DNA from 4 places in the Candidatus Thiodiazotropha endoloripes genome. Region 3 is predicted to be linked to each of the others. Evidence: predicted binding sites of a transcription regulator. Region 3 holds the regulator's gene; each other region holds the start of a gene.
The links. The regulator sigma-54, encoded in region 3, starts transcription at its own class of promoters, with help from an activator protein. The targets are predictions, from matches to a motif close to TGGCANGNTNCNTGCTT.

Region 1: a site for sigma-54 is predicted at 2,092-2,108, ahead of glnL (nitrogen regulation protein NR(II)). Genes of this name have one in related genera too.
Region 2: a site for sigma-54 is predicted at 2,665-2,681, ahead of A3193_RS07710 (nitrogen fixation protein NifZ). Genes of this name have one in related genera too.
Region 4: a site for sigma-54 is predicted at 3,246-3,262, ahead of A3193_RS06210 (PEP-CTERM sorting domain-containing protein). Genes of this name have one in related genera too.

The regions. Positions count from the first base shown of each region.
Region 1 is NZ_LVJW01000006.1:1,197,436-1,201,730, reverse strand. Features, by position in the region: gene glnA (glutamate--ammonia ligase) at 1-1,190, shown strand, start outside; gene A3193_RS16070 (DUF4124 domain-containing protein) at 1,315-1,818, shown strand; gene glnL (nitrogen regulation protein NR(II)) at 2,120-3,196, shown strand; gene ntrC (nitrogen regulation protein NR(I)) at 3,189-4,295, shown strand, end outside.
Region 2 is NZ_LVJW01000003.1:1,731,011-1,735,305, forward strand. Features, by position in the region: gene nifS (cysteine desulfurase NifS) at 189-1,415, opposite strand; gene nifU (Fe-S cluster assembly protein NifU) at 1,418-2,308, opposite strand; gene A3193_RS07705 (HesB/IscA family protein) at 2,327-2,650, opposite strand; gene A3193_RS07710 (nitrogen fixation protein NifZ) at 2,843-3,106, shown strand; gene A3193_RS07715 (gamma-glutamylcyclotransferase family protein) at 3,117-3,494, opposite strand; gene A3193_RS07720 (hypothetical protein) at 3,675-4,085, opposite strand; gene A3193_RS07725 (hypothetical protein) at 4,107-4,295, opposite strand, start outside.
Region 3 is NZ_LVJW01000006.1:915,602-919,896, forward strand. Features, by position in the region: gene ptsN (PTS IIA-like nitrogen regulatory protein PtsN) at 1-62, opposite strand, end outside; gene hpf (ribosome hibernation-promoting factor, HPF/YfiA family) at 93-413, opposite strand; gene A3193_RS14780 (RNA polymerase factor sigma-54) at 567-2,051, opposite strand; gene lptB (LPS export ABC transporter ATP-binding protein) at 2,258-2,983, opposite strand; gene lptA (lipopolysaccharide transport periplasmic protein LptA) at 2,980-3,492, opposite strand; gene lptC (LPS export ABC transporter periplasmic protein LptC) at 3,479-4,042, opposite strand; gene kdsC (3-deoxy-manno-octulosonate-8-phosphatase KdsC) at 4,039-4,295, opposite strand, start outside.
Region 4 is NZ_LVJW01000003.1:1,379,820-1,384,114, reverse strand. Features, by position in the region: partial or broken gene A3193_RS20765 (S8 family serine peptidase) at 398-1,684, shown strand; gene A3193_RS06215 (pre-peptidase C-terminal domain-containing protein) at 1,757-2,452, shown strand; gene A3193_RS06210 (PEP-CTERM sorting domain-containing protein) at 2,540-3,190, opposite strand; tRNA gene A3193_RS06205 (tRNA-Val) at 3,561-3,637, opposite strand; gene A3193_RS06200 (protein-L-isoaspartate(D-aspartate) O-methyltransferase) at 3,711-4,295, opposite strand, start outside.

The DNA of each region.
Region 1 (4,295 bases), 280 kb from region 3:
CTTGTGTGATGGATCCGTTCGCCGACGAAAACACCATGAATGTGCGCTGCGATATCCTTGAGCCATCCACCATGCAGGGTTATGAGCGTGATCCCCGCTCTGTCGCCAAACGCGCAGAGGCCTATCTCTCTTCAACCGGTATTGCTGACACCGCTTACTTTGGTCCGGAGCCTGAGTTCTTCATACTCGACGATGTTCGCTGGAGGGTCGATATGAGCGGTGCCATGGTGAAGATCGATTCCGAAGAGGCGGAGTGGAACTCGGAGCGGGTCTACGAAGACGGTAACATCGGTCACCGTCCCGGGGTGAAAGGCGGTTACTTTCCGGTACCTCCGGTGGATTCCCTGCATGATCTGCGTGGCGCCATGTGTCTTGCGATGGAGGAGATGGGCGTACCTGTCGAAGTTCATCATCACGAGGTTGCAACTGCAGGTCAGTGTGAAATTGGCACCCGCTTCAGCACCCTGGTAGAACGTGCCGACTGGGTTCAGATCCAGAAATACTGTACCTGGAATGTTGCCCACGCCTACGGCAAAACCGCCACCTTCATGCCCAAGCCGATCGTTGGTGACAATGGTTCCGGTATGCATGTGCACCAATCCCTGGCCAAGGGTGGTGAGAATGTTTTCGCCGGTGATCAGTATGGCGGTCTGTCTGAAACCGCACTCTATTATATTGGCGGTATCATCAAACATGCCCGTGCACTGAACGCCTTCACCAACGCTTCCACCAACTCCTACAAGCGTCTGGTACCGGGCTTCGAAGCCCCGGTCATGCTCGCCTACTCCGCGCGCAACCGTTCCGCTTCGATCCGTATTCCATGGGTATCCAGTCCCAAGGGGCGTCGTGTCGAAGTTCGCTTCCCTGACCCCACCGCCAACCCCTATCTGGCCTTCTCCGCCATGATGATGGCCGGACTTGACGGTATTCAGAACAAAATCCACCCGGGCGATGCCATGGACAAGGATCTCTATGATCTGCCGGCTGAAGAGGCGGCCAGCATCCCAACCGTTTGCCACAGTCTGGATATGGCGCTGGAAGCACTGGATGAGGATCGTGACTTCCTGACAGCCGGTGGTGTTTTCACAGACGATCTGATCGATGGTTATATCGAGCTGAAGATGGAAGATGTCACCACCATGCGGATGACCACCCATCCGGTAGAGTTCGATCTCTACTACAGCCTCTGATCAAGTTGTCTGACTGAAACAGTTCAGCCAGCGGATTAAAAACACCTTCCTAATAATTGGAAGGTGTTTTTATTTGCGAACTTCGTCGCTTGTTAGTTATCTACGGAGTGACTATGCTTGGCACATGCGCATTCTGATCCTGCTTCTTCTGCCGTTAGTTGTTCAGCCACTGCATGCCAGGGACGTCTATAAATGGATTACCCCGGAAGGCGAGGTTGTCTATTCCGAAAACTACCAGCCCGGCGCGGATACAATCCGGGTGCAGGATTCGAAAAAGAAGACATCCTTGAAAGTCGATGAACTCGACAAGGAAGCGGATGCCGCTGCCACAGGCGACTATCTGCAGTTCGATATCGTACAGCCTTCCAATGATGAGACGATTCGCAGCGATGAGAATTCCGTCTCTGTCGGTCTCTCCATCTCACCGCCACTCTTCGACGGCCATGCTATCCATCTCTATGTGGATGGTAAGAAGCTCGACTCGGAGATCAAAACCACACAATTGGTTCTACAGCAACTCAGTCGCGGTACCCATACGATCAGGGCCGAAATCGTCGACGCTGAGGGCGAGATGGTGAAACAGAGTGGATCAACCACCTTCCATCTACGCCAGGCCGCCGTCAACTGATCGCCACACCGGCTATCCTCTCAATCCCTCGATATCTTCCGGCGTGGTCTAAAACGGCCGCTATTCTGTCTGGAAAAGATTCTATCCGAAACTTTCCATGCACTATAATGGTGCATATTGGTTTCTATTTTTTTAACCTGTCTCGACGATCAGGTTGCAGCAGATCGGATTCGCTGGCTCCAGTTGCATAAAAACCCCCGTTACCCTGGATTCTTCCATGTTTTCCCCGGACCAGCGGTTGATGAATCTGAATTTGGTCGTTGTTGCGTTCGTTGGTGTAGTTTTTGCTTGTTGAATTGCCATGAATCCACAACCCTCTAATCCCTCCATGGAGCGGCGCGTACTCGACAACCTGAGTACCGCCATTCTGCTGTTTGATCGTGAGTTCAATCTGCTGTTCATCAATTCAGCCGCTGAGATGCTGTTTGGTGTGAGTGCGCGGAAGATGGTTGGTAACCATGCGGCTGAACTGCTCTACTGCTCCAGCGGCATTGTCAGAAACAATCTGAACCGCTCTCTGGAAACCGGGCAACCCTTCACCGAGAGGGAGCATCAACTGGAGTTGCAGGAGGGTCGAGAGATTACCGTGGACTGTACGGTGATCCCGTTGCGATCCGGTCAGTATGTGAGTGAGTTTCTGGTGGAGATTCAGCAGGTGGACCGGCAGTTGCGTATCACCCGGGAGGAGCAGATCCTGTCACGCAATCAGGCCAGTCGCGCGCTGGTCAAGGGGTTGGCCCATGAGATCAAAAATCCACTGGGTGGTCTGCGTGGGGCGGCACAACTGCTGGAGCGTGAACTGCCCGATCAATCTCTGACCGAATATACTCAGATCATCATCGAAGAGGCGGATCGACTGCAGAATCTGGTCGATACCATGCTGGGACCAAACCGGATCCCGGAGATGAAAGCTGTCAATGTTCACCAGGTCATGGAGCGGGTTTGTAGTCTGGTGCAGGCTGAGTCCGGGCCGAATCTGAATGTGATCAAGAACTACGATCCGAGCATTCCCGACCTGAACGGTGACATGGACCAGCTGATTCAGGCATTTCTCAACATCGTCCGAAATGGCGTTCGAGCGGCCGGCCCATATGGTGTGGTGGGGATCACCAGTCGGGTGTTGCGCCAGTTCACCATCGGTAACATCCGCCACCGCCTGGTGATCTCGATCGAGATCTGTGACAACGGACCGGGGATTCCTCCGGAGCTGCAGGAGCGGGTCTTTTTCCCGCTGGTCTCCGGCAGCAACGGCATGGGACTCGGTCTTTCCATATCCCAGACCCTGATCAATCGACATCAGGGTTTGATCGAATTTACCAGTAAGCCTGGTGAAACCGTATTTAGAGTATTACTTCCTTTGGAGCAGGTAGATGGATAGAGCATGCCGCGTATGGGTGATAGATGATGATCGCTCGATTCGATGGGTTTTGGAAAAAACCCTGGAAAAGGCGGATATGGAGGTAACCAGTTTTGAGAGCGCGGACAGTGTGCTCAGTTCACTGGATAAAGGCCAGCCCGATGTGGTTGTGTCTGATATCCGCATGCCGGGCATGGATGGTCTGGAGCTGCTGGAGTTACTGCATGCCCGCTATCCCACCCTGCCGGTGATCATCATGACCGCCCATTCGGATCTGGATAGTGCGGTCTCCGCCTATCATGGCGGGGCCTTCGAATATCTGCCCAAGCCTTTCGATGTGGATGAGGCGGTGCAGCAGATACGCCGCGCCTGCCGTCAACAGTTGACGGTGGAAGAGCAGCCGCAAATCGATACCAGTGATGGGGGTAAAGAGATCATCGGTGAAGCACCGGCGATGCAGGAGGTGTTTCGGGCTATCGGTCGTCTGGCCCGATCGAATATCACGGTTTTGATCAATGGTGAATCGGGAACCGGTAAAGAGTTGGTTGCTCACGCATTGCATCGGCACAGCAGCCGTGCGGAGGGACCGTTTATCGCGCTTAATATGGCGGCGATTCCAAAGGACCTGATGGAATCGGAGCTGTTCGGTCATGAACGAGGCGCCTTTACCGGTGCCCAGACACGGCGGGTCGGACGGTTTGAACAGGCGGATAGCGGTACCCTGTTTCTGGATGAGATTGGTGACATGCCGGCTGAGTTACAGACCCGACTGTTACGGGTACTGGCCGACGGTGAGTTCTACCGGGTGGGTGGACACGAACCGGTCAAGGTCGATGTCAGGATCATTGCGGCGACTCATCAGCATCTGGAGGGACTGGTCAAGGAGGGGGCGTTTCGCGAAGACCTGTTCCATCGTCTGAATGTAATCCGTATCCATCTGCCCTCGCTGCGTCAGCGCCGTGAGGACATACCCTTGCTACTGAACTATTTTCTCAAGACCGCAGCAGAAGAGTTGGCGGTGGATTACAAGGTCCTGCTGCCGGAGGCGGAAAGCTATCTCAGTCAACTGGAGTGGCCTGGTAACGTAAGACAGCTGGAAAATACCGCTCGCTGGTTGACC
Region 2 (4,295 bases), on a different contig from region 3:
CATGCAACTCATTCTATGGTAGTCATACTTTTCGATCTGGCTTGGAGAACTCCGGAGAAGTTGTCATGTAATGCACCGATTCTCTTACCCTCTATTGTTTGATAGAGGATAAGAGCTACAGATATTCAAAAAAATACCGCAGCACGCTGCGGTAAAGAACGGAGAGGAATCAGCCAGCGCTGAATAAACTATGCATAACTGGGTGCAAATGCCTTTTCAGGCTCTTCCACAGGTCCATCACCACTCCAGTAGGGGGAGAGCTGACGCAATTGAGCCACAATGGGTGGCATCGCATCAATTACCCGCTCTATTTCTTCCATGGTGTTGTAACGTGAAAGGGATAATCTGACTGAACCGTGCGCAGCAGTAAACGGAATATCCATGGCCCGCATCACATGTGATGGTTCCAGGGAGCCTGAGGTACAGGCAGAGCCACTGGAAGCGGCGATTCCCATCTTGTTCAACAATAAAAGTATGGCTTCACCTTCGATATACTCAAAAGCGATATTGCAGGTATTGGGAAGTCGATTATTTGGATCTCCGGTTACAAAACAGTGGTTTACTTTCTCAAGGATCCCCTGCTCCAACCGATCACGCATTGCCTTTACTGAAGACTTTTCGTACTCCATTGCTTCCATTGCCATTTCGCAGGCCTTACCAAGTGCAACGATCGATGCCGCATTCTCGGTACCTGCCCGACGCCCTCTTTCCTGGTGTCCGCCCCTCAGGAGTGGACGGAAGCGTACACCTCTGCGTAGATAGAGTACGCCAATCCCTTTTGGAGCATGTAATTTATGACCAGAAAGGGAGAGCATATCGATACAGGTATCTTTCAGATTAATCGGTAGCTTGCCTACAGCCTGGACCGCGTCTGTATGAAACAGCACGCCCGCCTGACGCGCCAATTCGGCCATCTCTTCGACAGGGAACAGTGTGCCACTCTCATTATTGGCCCACATTACAGAGACAATCGCAACATTATCTGAAAGCAGCTTATAGTACTCCTGAATATCGAGACGTCCTTTACTGTCCACTTTCAAATAGTGAACTTTGTAACCCTCTTTCTCCAAATGTTCACATAGAGTGAGTACGGCTGGATGTTCCACCACTGTGGTGATGATCTCCTTTCTGTCAGGCTGAGCTTTGAGTGCTGACAGTATTGCGGTAGAGTCGGACTCTGTACCACAGGAGGTAAAAATTATCTCTGAGTCGTACTCTGCTCCCAGTAGTGTCTGGACCTGCTTACGGGCTTTCTTCAAAGCTCGCCCTACCTTATCGCCAAATTGATGCAAAGATGAGGGATTACCAAACTGCTCAGTAAAATAGGGCAGCATCTCCTCAACGACTTCTGGTGCCACCATAGTAGTGGCATTATTATCCAGATAGATGCCTTCAGCTGTGTCTGTACCACTCATATCTAGGCCTCCATAGCAGCTCGACGAGCCAGTTCTTCAGCGGGCAGGACCTGAATGAATTCTCCAAGACCTTCTGCCAGATGCTGTTGTATGCCACCCAATGTCGTTGCTGCCATCTGGCAACCGGCACAGGCACCTATCATTTTCACGTAGATGTATCTACCGTCAACTTCGACCAGTTCGACATCGCCATGATCACGCTGCAGATTAGGACGAATCTCATCCAGCAGTTCCTCGATACGTTTCATGCGCTGCAGATTAGTCAGTCCGGACTTTGGCTTCTTTATCTCTCCAGCTACTGCATTTGGATCAAAGGTTTCACCCTTTTCAGCCAGAATTCGAGTCAGAATCTCCTCAATCCCTTCATGACAGGCAGAACAACCACCACCTGCCTTGGTGTAGTTTGTTACCTCTTCCACTGTACGTAAGCCATTGGCACGAACAGTCTCTTCGATCATGACTTCATCGATGGCGAAGCATTTGCAGATCAATGCGCCCTCTTCATGATCATCCTTCCACTCTTCACCACGATAGTTGGCAACAGCGGCTTGTAGTGCTTCCCGACCCATAACAGAGCAGTGCATTTTTTCCGGCGGAAGTCCATCGAGATAATCGGCGATATCCTGATTGCTGACACCCAGAGCATCGTCGATTTTCATACCTTTGATAATCTCGGTTAAGGCTGAACTTGAAGCGATGGCTGAACCGCATCCAAAGGTTTGAAAACCTGCGTCTAGGATAACTTCGCTGTCCGGGTCGACTTTCAATGTCAGTCTCAAGGCATCGCCACATGAGAGAGAACCGACATCACCAATAGCATTGGCATCATCGACAGCACCTGCATTTCTCGGGCTAAAGAAATGCTCCTGAACCTTTTCTGAATAGTCCCACATATCTTTACTCCTGATTGGTTAGGCGGAAAATGAGTTGCCGCAACCACAGCTGTTGGTTGCATTTGGGTTTTCGAATTTAAAGCCACTGCCTTCCATGCTATCGAGGAAGTCAACAGTAACGCCGTTCAACATGGGGGCGCTGAGGGGATCGACAAAGATCTTTAACTCTTCAATCTCGAGCACTGCATCTTCATCATTCGCACTCTCTTCCAGAGCCATACCATATTGCAGCCCTGAGCAACCACCACCGGTTACAGAGATTCGCAATCCCCCAACCGGGGTTTCAGAACTCTTGATGAAACGGCTGATCGCCTTTTGAGCATTTTCTGTCAGTGTGAGCATGGTCGTTTTCTCCGTGGCAAGTCTCTTGCATCTTTACTTTCCAAGTTAACTGCAAGGCCTGTGCCACGGATCTTACTCGTAGCTTAGTTCTTGTTTTTAAAGTAATTGTCGTTTTTTTACCTAAAAATCATGTTTGATAGACGACAATCCCCATAACCGACACAGGTAACAAAACCTACAATGGAAGAGAAAATGACACTTGAACAACTAACTCCAGGCGACTTGGTCTATGCGGCAAGTCATATCTATAACGATGGTGGTATACCGGATATTCCTCAGGACGCTTTATTAGCTGAGCCTGGCACTAAAGGTGTGATCATTGAGACCGGTCATTTGGAAGAGAGCCCTGAAAGGGTTCTCTATCTGGTGAGATTTGAAGACTCAGAGCTCAACCTTGGGCCGCCTACAGGATGCTGGCCTGAAGAGCTTTCAACGACAGAAATTGAGAAAAGCTAGGCCTACGACTCTATCTAGACCAACGGCGCCAGTTGATCTCATCATGCCAGCGGCCTGTCTGTATGATTTGTCTACCCCGTAGACTGCCCCGGTAGAGGTAGATCCATGCCTGACCCCAGGGGGTTGGAATGAGTTCTCTCGTATAGGCGTGGGGATAGCCTTCCAGCCTGTCAAGATGGCTCATGGTCAGGGCATCAACAACATAGACCTCACCTGAAATGGAAGTGCTGCCACTTTTCACCACACCAGGATAACCACCCAAGTGGAACATCTTGTAGACAGATTGAGTTTTGTGATCGCCAAGATAGGTTGCACTGTTGAGCAGATCATGATTGACCTGTGTCCTTCTCAAAGTGCCGTAAACGAATACTCTTGATGTCGATTTCATTGCAATAAAATCTTATTGATTTTATTCGGGCCTGTTAAGACCCTAACTATACTGCTGATTCGCCAGGAATTCACTCATCAGGTTGATGTATGAAGGAGAGAGAGTTGCAGCATCAGTTAATAAAACCCGCATGCTTTATGAGATTTATTCCTGTATATCAGGTATCCAGGAAAATCCGGATCAACCGCCAAGTATCAGTTCATAAGCGCTACGTAGAAGTTCAAGCTCCACATCCGGTAATCCTCTGGCTTGGGTCAGATCAATGAATTGGGCATTTGAACTCTCTACTTCCACAAAGGGTGGATCTGTAGTTGTGATACAGGCCAATAAGATATCGATATCCTCACCGGGCACCTGGACTGTCTGCCGGTACTCACTTTCGAAAGCCAGAGTATCCTTTGCCAATCCCAATTTTTTTTCAGTATCAGTTAAAATTGCTTTCGGATGAAACACCGTGTCGGGTCGAGTGGCAACAACCGTTGAAAGATCCGGCAAAGGTGCGAAGGCGCATACCGTGTTGTTTTCAAACTTAAGAAATCTGGTGCGCGCACTGGTCGCCTGCTTATGATAGAGAATGACACGATGGTCCATATGACTTTTCTTTTAAAAACTCTATTTAGGAACTGCCAGAAGCCTGGGTTCCGCTTTGATTACAGCATCATTTCCCCAGGCATTGACTGCTTCGACAAACCAGTCCGGTTTGGTCGGATGTGGTAACACAATATCATGTTCAACAAAAAAACTGCCATCCGCGTGAAACAGCAGTGTACCGAGTCGGCTTCCCTGCTCATTCATCCAGTC
Region 3 (4,295 bases):
TTACTGGCTGCCTCCACACCGCAGCCGAGACGTTCCTCAAGCAGAAATCCGTCGGGAAACATGGAGACCTCGCCAGTTCAATCTATCGAAAGTTACTCAACTGCATACTTCACACCGCTACCGGCGCGATGACTCTGCATCTTTTCTTTGTGTTTAATCACCTGCCTGTCCAACTTGTCAGTCAAGCCATCAATGGCGGCATACATATCTTCCTGCACTGAATCAGCGAATACGCTGGCACCGTTCACTTGCATGGTGGCTTCCGCCTTCTGCCTCAGCTTCTCAACGCTCAAGATGACATGCACATTGATTACATTATCAAAATGCCGCTCAAGACGTTCGAATTTATTATCTACATAGCTTTTCAAGGCATCGGTTACTTCCACATGATGACCGGTAACGCTTATTTGCATAATTATCTCCTGTCTTAGATGAGTTGGCTCATCACTCTGACCGACTCGCTGAATCGATTCCCGAAACCATCGATCAGGCTGACCATGAGGCCGGATTCGGCTGGAACCACAACCCCTGTTTTCATAGACATCCTGAGCGGTAGATCAATTCACCTACATCAGTCGTTTACGCTCATTCGACGGCGGTATGCTCATCGATTCACGATACTTTGCCACCGTTCGGCGGGCCACTTTGATGCCCTGTTCCGATAGGATGGCGGCGATCTTGTTGTCGCTGAGCGGTTTGCTTGTGTTTTCAGCGGCAATCAATTTTTTAATCAGTGCTCGAATCGCGGTGGAGGAGCACTCCCCGCCGGCACTGGTGTTGACGTGGCTGGAGAAGAAATACTTGAACTCCAGCGTGCCCCGGGGGGTATGCATATATTTCTGGGTCGTCACCCGGGAAATGGTCGATTCATGCATCTCCAGTGCCTCGGCAATATCCCTCAATACCAGCGGCTTCATAGCCTCCTCGCCATGCTCAAAAAAGCCCCGCTGATATTCAACAATCTTACTCGCAACACGCAGAATAGTCTCATTACGGCTCATCAGGCTTTTAATGAACCAGCGCGCCTCCTGCAGATGGTTCTTAAGAAAGGTGTTGTCATCGCTCTGATCCGCCCGCCGGATCAGGCTGGCGTAGTCATTGTTGACCCGAAGCTTGGGGGTAACCTCCCCATTCAGCTCCACAACCCAGCGGTTGTTGCGCTTGCTGACGAAGACATCCGGAATCACATATTCAGGCTCACTTTTTGCGATTGCCGTGCCCGGATGGGGATTCAGGGTCCGGATCAGCTGCATGATGGCAGCGAGCTCCTGCTGATCCACCTTCATGCGACGTATGATCTGATTCTGATCCTGGGCGGAGAGCAGATTGAAGTGATCCCGGCAGAGTTTTATCGCCTGATCCCGATAGGGGGTCTCTTCCGCCAATTGACGAAGCTGAATCAGCAGGCAGTCCTGGGCGCCCTGGGCTCCGACACCCGGTGGATCGAATGCCTGAATCCGATGCAGTACCGCCTCGACATCCTCCAGGGTCGCTTCCTCATCATTCAGCGAACTCAGAATATCCTGCAGGTCGCCTTTGAAGTAACCATCCTCATCGATACTGTCGATCAGGGTGGTGGCTATCACGATATCCTGTTCGGTGAAAGGGGTCAGGGTCATCTGCCAGACCAGATGGTCATGCAGGGTTACAGCGCCGCTACGCTGTACCAGATAGTCATGGTCTGCGGCATCTCCGCCGCTGCTGGCCGGCGGCAGGTAACTGTCGTAGACATCGGTCCATTCACTGTCCACCGGCAGATCCTCGGTCAGCTGGCTGCTGTCGGTCTGAATCTCCCGCTCGTTATTGATGTCATTCGACCCCTCGACTTCCTTGCTCTCCCGGGTCTGTTCACCAGCCTCCTGGGCATCTCCCTCTTTCTGCAGCTGAGTGCTGAACTCCTCCTCGCCCTCAAGCATCGGGTTGGTCTCAAGCACCTCCTGAACCTCCTGGCTCAGGTCGAGCGCAGAGAGCTGCAACAGGCGGATTGCCTGCTGCAATTGAGGAGTCATGGTGAGATGTTGTCCGAGTCGGAGCTGTAGAGCCTGCTTCATAGCAGAGATATCTTTAAACCTGGTATGTTATTTGTATGTCTTTATTCTCATTTTAGCTAAAAATAGCCGCCTACGGAAAGATTCTTCTTCACTGGGTCGATTCTCCTGGGTTCACACCACACTCCAACTTATTCCATACTGATTGAGACCGCCTTCAGCGCGCCTGCCGCTGCCTGTTTAATCCATTAAAAAACAGTGTTATAGACTCACATCGTAAAATTTTCACCCAGGTAGACACTGCGCACCTCCTGGTTGCCGAGGATCTCCTCGGTGGTTCCCTCCGCCAGCACTTTACCACTGTTGATGATGTAGGCCCGGTCGCATATATCGAGTGTCTCCCTGACATTATGATCGGTTATCAGGATCCCAATCTTTAAGGATTTCAGATGCTGGATGATCTTTTTGATATCGATCACGGCAATCGGATCGACCCCGGCAAAGGGCTCATCGAGCAAAATGAAGGCGGGCTCCATGGAGAGGGCCCGGGCAATCTCCAGTCGGCGCCGCTCGCCACCGGAGAGACTCATCGCCATGCTCTCCCGCAGATGCTCGATACCGAACTCCGTCAGCAACTGGTCACATCGGGCCTTACGTGCCTGGCTACCCAGCTCTTTGCGATGTTCCAGTATCGCCAGAATATTCTGCGCCACCGTCAATCGCCTGAAGATGGAGGGCTCCTGGGCCAGGTAACCGATACCCAGACGGGCCCGCTTGTGCATCGCCTGATCAGTCAGCTCCTCCCCATCCAGATAGATCCGCCCCTGATCCGCCTGCACCAGGCCGACAATCATATAGAAGCTGGTGGTCTTGCCGGCACCGTTGGGCCCCAGCAACCCCACCACTTCCCCGCTGTTGAGGTTCAGTGAGACGCCATCCACCACTCTACGCTTGTAGTACTGCTTCTGCAGATCGACAGCCTGCAACTGACTCACGGTTCAGTTTTCCCGGTTTGGGGCTCAATCACCACCTGCACCCGCTGTTTACCCTGGACACTGCTGCCAGCTCTGACCTGTGCATTGGCCCGGTTATAGACGATGCGGTCATTGCGGAAGCTGTTCCCCCCCTGCTCGAGCAGGGCATCGTCGATCAGTAACATCTCATTCCGATTCAGATGGATCTCAATACGCTGCGCCTGACCATGAACCTCAACGCCATCGACCTCAGGCAATTGACTGAATCTTGTCGGCTGCCCCTCACTGACTATCTTTTCGGTTTTGCCGGCTGACCTGTGAACCCAGAGACGATCCGCCCACAACTTCATACTGCCCTGGACGATAGTCACATTGCCCTCATAGAGACTGACGCCGCTGGACTCGTTGATGGAGAGACTATCCGCTTCAAGCGACATCGGTTGATTGCGGTCGCTCTCAAGCCCCCAGGCAGGTATCGCAACTGCCATCAGCAGACTACAGATCAACCCCCTGCCTTTATTCAAATTCATAGTGCCCTCGTACCTGACCGAGCAGCTTCAAGCGTGACGGTTCATCAAACCAGATCTGCATGCCGATCGCCGACAGCCAATCCACACCACTGTTGATTCTGACTGCCTCAGCGGTCTCGGCATAGGACGCCTCTGCATGGATTGTCAGATCCTCGGTCTCAATCCGGTAAGGTGCAAACTCAGCTTTCCCATCACGTTCGATTATCACTTGGCCCGGAAGAAACAGTGTCTCCTGACGATGGTCGGCCAGGCCATTTTCACCCCACATTCTCCAGGGAGGTTGATCAGACCTGAATCGTTGCACCACCGGTTGAGAGAGCTCAGTGATACCGCGCTTCTCATAATGGGTCATTCTGGGGGTTCGCAGAATCTGTAACAACTGCCCATCGTCATCATACTGTTTTACCAGCAGGTTGACGGCATAGGTATCAGGGGTATCCCTAGCAATCTCAGGCCTTTTGATCTCCGGCCGTTGCAACTCGTTAACCCACCAGGCCAAACTCAATACCAGTGCAAACATCAACAATAGACCGAGCAGGCGCCTGTTCAAAGATAGTGTTCCAGGCTTGACTGCAAGGTATCCTGAGCCTGCATGATCATTTCACACACATCTCTAGCGGCGCCCCGCCCACCGCCATGAGGGGTCTGCCAGTGGGCATGCTGCACCACGAACGGATGGGCGTCCTGCACAGCGATCGCCAATCCCACCCGGCGCATGATCGGCAGGTCCACCACATCATCGCCCACATAGGCGATCTGATCATCCGACAAGCCAAGCTTCTGTTTCAACTCTTCATAGGCAG
Region 4 (4,295 bases), on a different contig from region 3:
AGTGCTCACACTTTTACTACCTCTCAAATAGAGAGTTCAGTATACTGTAACCGCCTTCTCGCTATTCAGTTGAACCCCTTCAAATAAAACAGTTTGCAATTGAGTACAGGAAAGGTGTTCGTTCACTTTTACAACGATCTATCCAATATCAAGGAAGCTCTGAACAAGTCATGGATGCTTGGCTTACCGATCAAAATAGTTTCATATACCGTTGCCTCAATCAGCGATTGAAGGTCAGCGTCACAGTGGTGTGTGAACTATCGTTTTCTGTTTGCAACCTGTACACCCATAACTTCTCCGTGCTTCGTTAAACCATCGAGAACTGTCACTCGTTTACGGCCAAAACGAATGAGTGGCTTTTGAATAACGCTATGGAACCCGAAAACATGGAGTAGCTATGAAAAGAAGAAGATTGTTTATCTTGATCCGTCAAGTCAGTCTGTTGACATTAACTCTGTTTGCCGCCTCCCAATCACAGTCAGGACAACTCTTTGATCCCGCACTTGACCCATCAACAAATAATCCAACCTCCAATAACACCACCGACAGGCTGATCATTAAATTCAAACCGACAGCTGGAGAGGAAGGCGATCCGGAGGATCTGAACACGCTGGTAGAGGCCTTTACAGGTGCTTCATCAACCGTCGTCAGAGAGACATTCAGTGGTGCTCATGTCATCCAACTCAATCGACGGATTGCACTCGAAGATATGCGGACATTGACTGGCGAGATCGCCAGACAACCACATATTGAATACGCCGAAGCGGATCTGATCATGACCCCGCAACTTACCCCGAATGATCCCAGATACGCTGAACAGTGGCACTACTTCCAACAGACCGGGGGCATCAATCTACCGCTTGCCTGGGATTTAGCCCAGGGCGAAACCACCGTGGTGGCGGTAATCGACAGCGGTTACCAGCCTCACACCGATCTGAATGCCAATCTATTACCAGGCTACGATATGGTGAGCGATGAGTTTGCCGCCAACGATGGTGATGGCCGTGACGGGGATGCCACCGATCCCGGCAACTATGCCCCAAGTTGCAACGAGTATATCAGCGACTGGCACGGCACCCATGTGGCCGGGACGGTCAGCGCCGTTACTGACAATGCGCTTGGGATTGCCGGAGTCGCCTATCGTGCAAAGGTCGTCCCGGTGAGAGTACTGGGTCGTTGTGGCGGTTATCTGTCGGACATCACCGACGGGATTGTCTGGGCTGCGGGGGCAGAGGTGGCTGGGGCGCCAATCAATCCCAATCCGGCGCAAGTCATCAACATGAGCCTGGGTGGATGATCGGACAGCTGCCCGGAAACCGCGCTGGCGGCTATCGACATAGCACGACAGAGAGGAGCCTCCATCGTTGTCGCGGCAGGGAACAACGCTGAAGAGAGTTCAGGATTCGCCCCGGCCAACTGTCCTGGGGCGATTACCGTCGCCGCAACCGACGATACCGGTGAACTCGCCAGCTTTTCCAATTTTGGCGCGACTGTCGACTTGGCCGCGCCAGGTACCCGTATTCTCTCGACCCATAACGACGGGGTCATCGGACCCGGCAGTGAAAGCTATCGGTTGATGAGTGGCACCAGCATGTCCACCCCCCATGTGAGTGGGGTTGCAGCCCTGCTCTACGGCATTGATCCCGGGATCACGCCGGATGAGGTGGCTGACATCCTGAACCGTAGCGCCCGACCATTTACCAACGCCTGCACAGGCTGCGGTAGCGGTATTCTGGATGCCCGTGCCGCCGTGGAGATGGTGACCAGCGACGAACCCGGGGTAACCATACTTCATGATGGTGTGGCGGAAACCGGCCTGAATGGTGATTTGGAGAGCCAACAGTTTTTCGCCATTGACGTACCGCCCGGCGCCAGCAGTCTGAGCTTACACAGCTACGGCGGCAGCGGTGACGCAGACCTCTATCTGCGGAGTGAAACCAAACCCGGTCTGGATCTGTTCGACTGCCGTCCATACCTCTACGGTAATGATGAGGAGTGCGTCATCCGACCTGTGCCGGCCGGCAGATACTATGTGATGCTGCATGGCTACAGCGCCTTTTCCGACCTCACACTGGTTGCCGACTATCTGTTGGATGAGCTTCAGCCGGATGGTGAGAGTTTTGACAACAGTGAGGATCATGAGATACCGCAATCGAGTCTGAGCGGCGCTTTGAACCCGATCCAGGTGGACCGGACCGGCGCCTCCGGGAGAGTCCGGATCGAAGTCGGAATCATCCATCAATCGGTCCGCGAGATCTCAGTTACTCTGATCGATCCAAGCGGTGCAAAACACAACCTGAAGGGATTCGGTGGTATTGGGGTGGATCTGTTTGAAACCTATCATCTTGAGCTGGCTGAACAGCCTTCTGAAGGTGAATGGACTCTGCAGGTCAAGGATCTGGGCAACAGAGGGAGAGGTTATATCGATTTCTGGAGAATCAGCTTTCCCTGAGATTTCGCGGCAAACAATCGGCTGAAAATGAAAAAAGCACTCAGGATAATCCTGAGTGCTTTTTCAGCATGGGTTGCTCAGATGTTCTTAGCTTTTGGCTTGACGTCTGCGCATGACACCAAAACCGATCAGCCCGGTGCTCAGCAGCAACAGTGCGGAAGGCTCTGGTACATTGGAAACCGGAGGTTGAGTTTCGTGGTTTCGGACCAGGAAGCTGCCGAAATCGTCGTCCACTTCGTTCGGGTTATAGAACATGTCACTGATATAGGCACTATCGTTTGTGCTGCTATCGACAACCAGCAGACCGGCGAGAGAGAGGCCACCCACTTGATCATCAACGAAACCTAAGGAACCACGCATGTTGTTGGTACCTACGGTTTCCTCATAGGTGATACCGAAGAGGAAGAAAAACGGGTTGTTATACCAGCTGGAACCGGTAGCGGTGAAAATCTCAGTATTACCGCTTGTGGATACTGAATTAGCGGTTTGACCGAACAGCACGTTGTCGCCGCTAGTATCGAACTCAGACCACATGGACCAGAACTGACTGGCAGTAGCGAGTGTGTAATCAGGATTTTCCAGCAGTGCCTGCTCTACTGTCCGGTTCTCAGTGAAGGTAAGATCCAACCAGTCCAGATCATTGACGGTGGTGTAAGAACCATTATTAATAATGAGTGCACTGGCATTTGTCGAAATACCGAGACATGCAGCTAAAAACAGACCAAACAACTTCTTCATGATAGCTCCCAAGCTTTTAAACTAATTGAGGGTAATAACCCTGTTGCATGAGTATATGCACTTCCCGTGCCAACACGAAGAATCAACAACTTACATCACACAAATTGAACCCCGTGTAAAATATATCGACATTCAGTAGGGTTTTAATTTCTAAATAAGTAATCTAATGACTACAAAGACTTAGCGAGGGCGCTATCTGAGATATCGAGACCGCCATTGGGGAAACGTGATGAGATTGCACGATTTTGGTTTCTCCCTTCAGTGCGAAACAGAGCTCAAGAAATCAAGTGAGAAACGGATCGCCATCAGCCTGGAATCAGGTCCAATAAAAAAAGCGCCCAGGAGAGAGTCTGGGCGCTTTTTTAGGATTTGGTAGGCGCGATTGGAGTCGAACCAACGACCTCTACCATGTCAAGGTAGCGCTCTAACCAACTGAGCTACGCGCCTGGAAAGAGGCGAATCATACAGGCAGCCATATAGAGATTGCAAGCTCCAACACAACAACTGAATTGAGATCTGACTAACGCTCACCGGTCAAGGGTACAAAAGTAACCGGGAGCAGGTTTGAAGTATGGACCTCTCCTGAATGATCTTTTTGCAGCAACATCAAATCCTGGGTGTAGTGGCGCTTGCCGACCGGCAAAACCAGGCGTCCGCCCGGGGCCAGCTGATCGATCAGTGGTTGGGGAATCTCTTCCGCTGCCGCTGTCACCATGATGGCATCGAAAGGCGCCTCTTCAGGCCAACCGAAATAGCCGTTGCCAACTCGATAATTGATGTTGTTGTATCCCTGCTTCTCGAGCAGTCGCTGGGATCGCTCTGCCAGTTTTGGAATGATCTCGATGGTATAGAGTTGATCGACCATCTCAGCCAGAACAGCGGTCTGGTAACCGGAACCGGTGCCCACTTCCAATACCTTGTCATCCCTTTTGGGAGCAACCAGGTCGGTCATCAGGGCAACGATAAAGGGTTGGGAAATTGTCTGTCCCTTGCCGATCGGCAATGGGCTGTTGTCATAGGCATGGGAGCGGAAGTTCTTTCTGACGAAACGCTGCCGGGGGACCCGGCTCATCGCATCGAGAACATGGTCGTTAAGCGTACTACG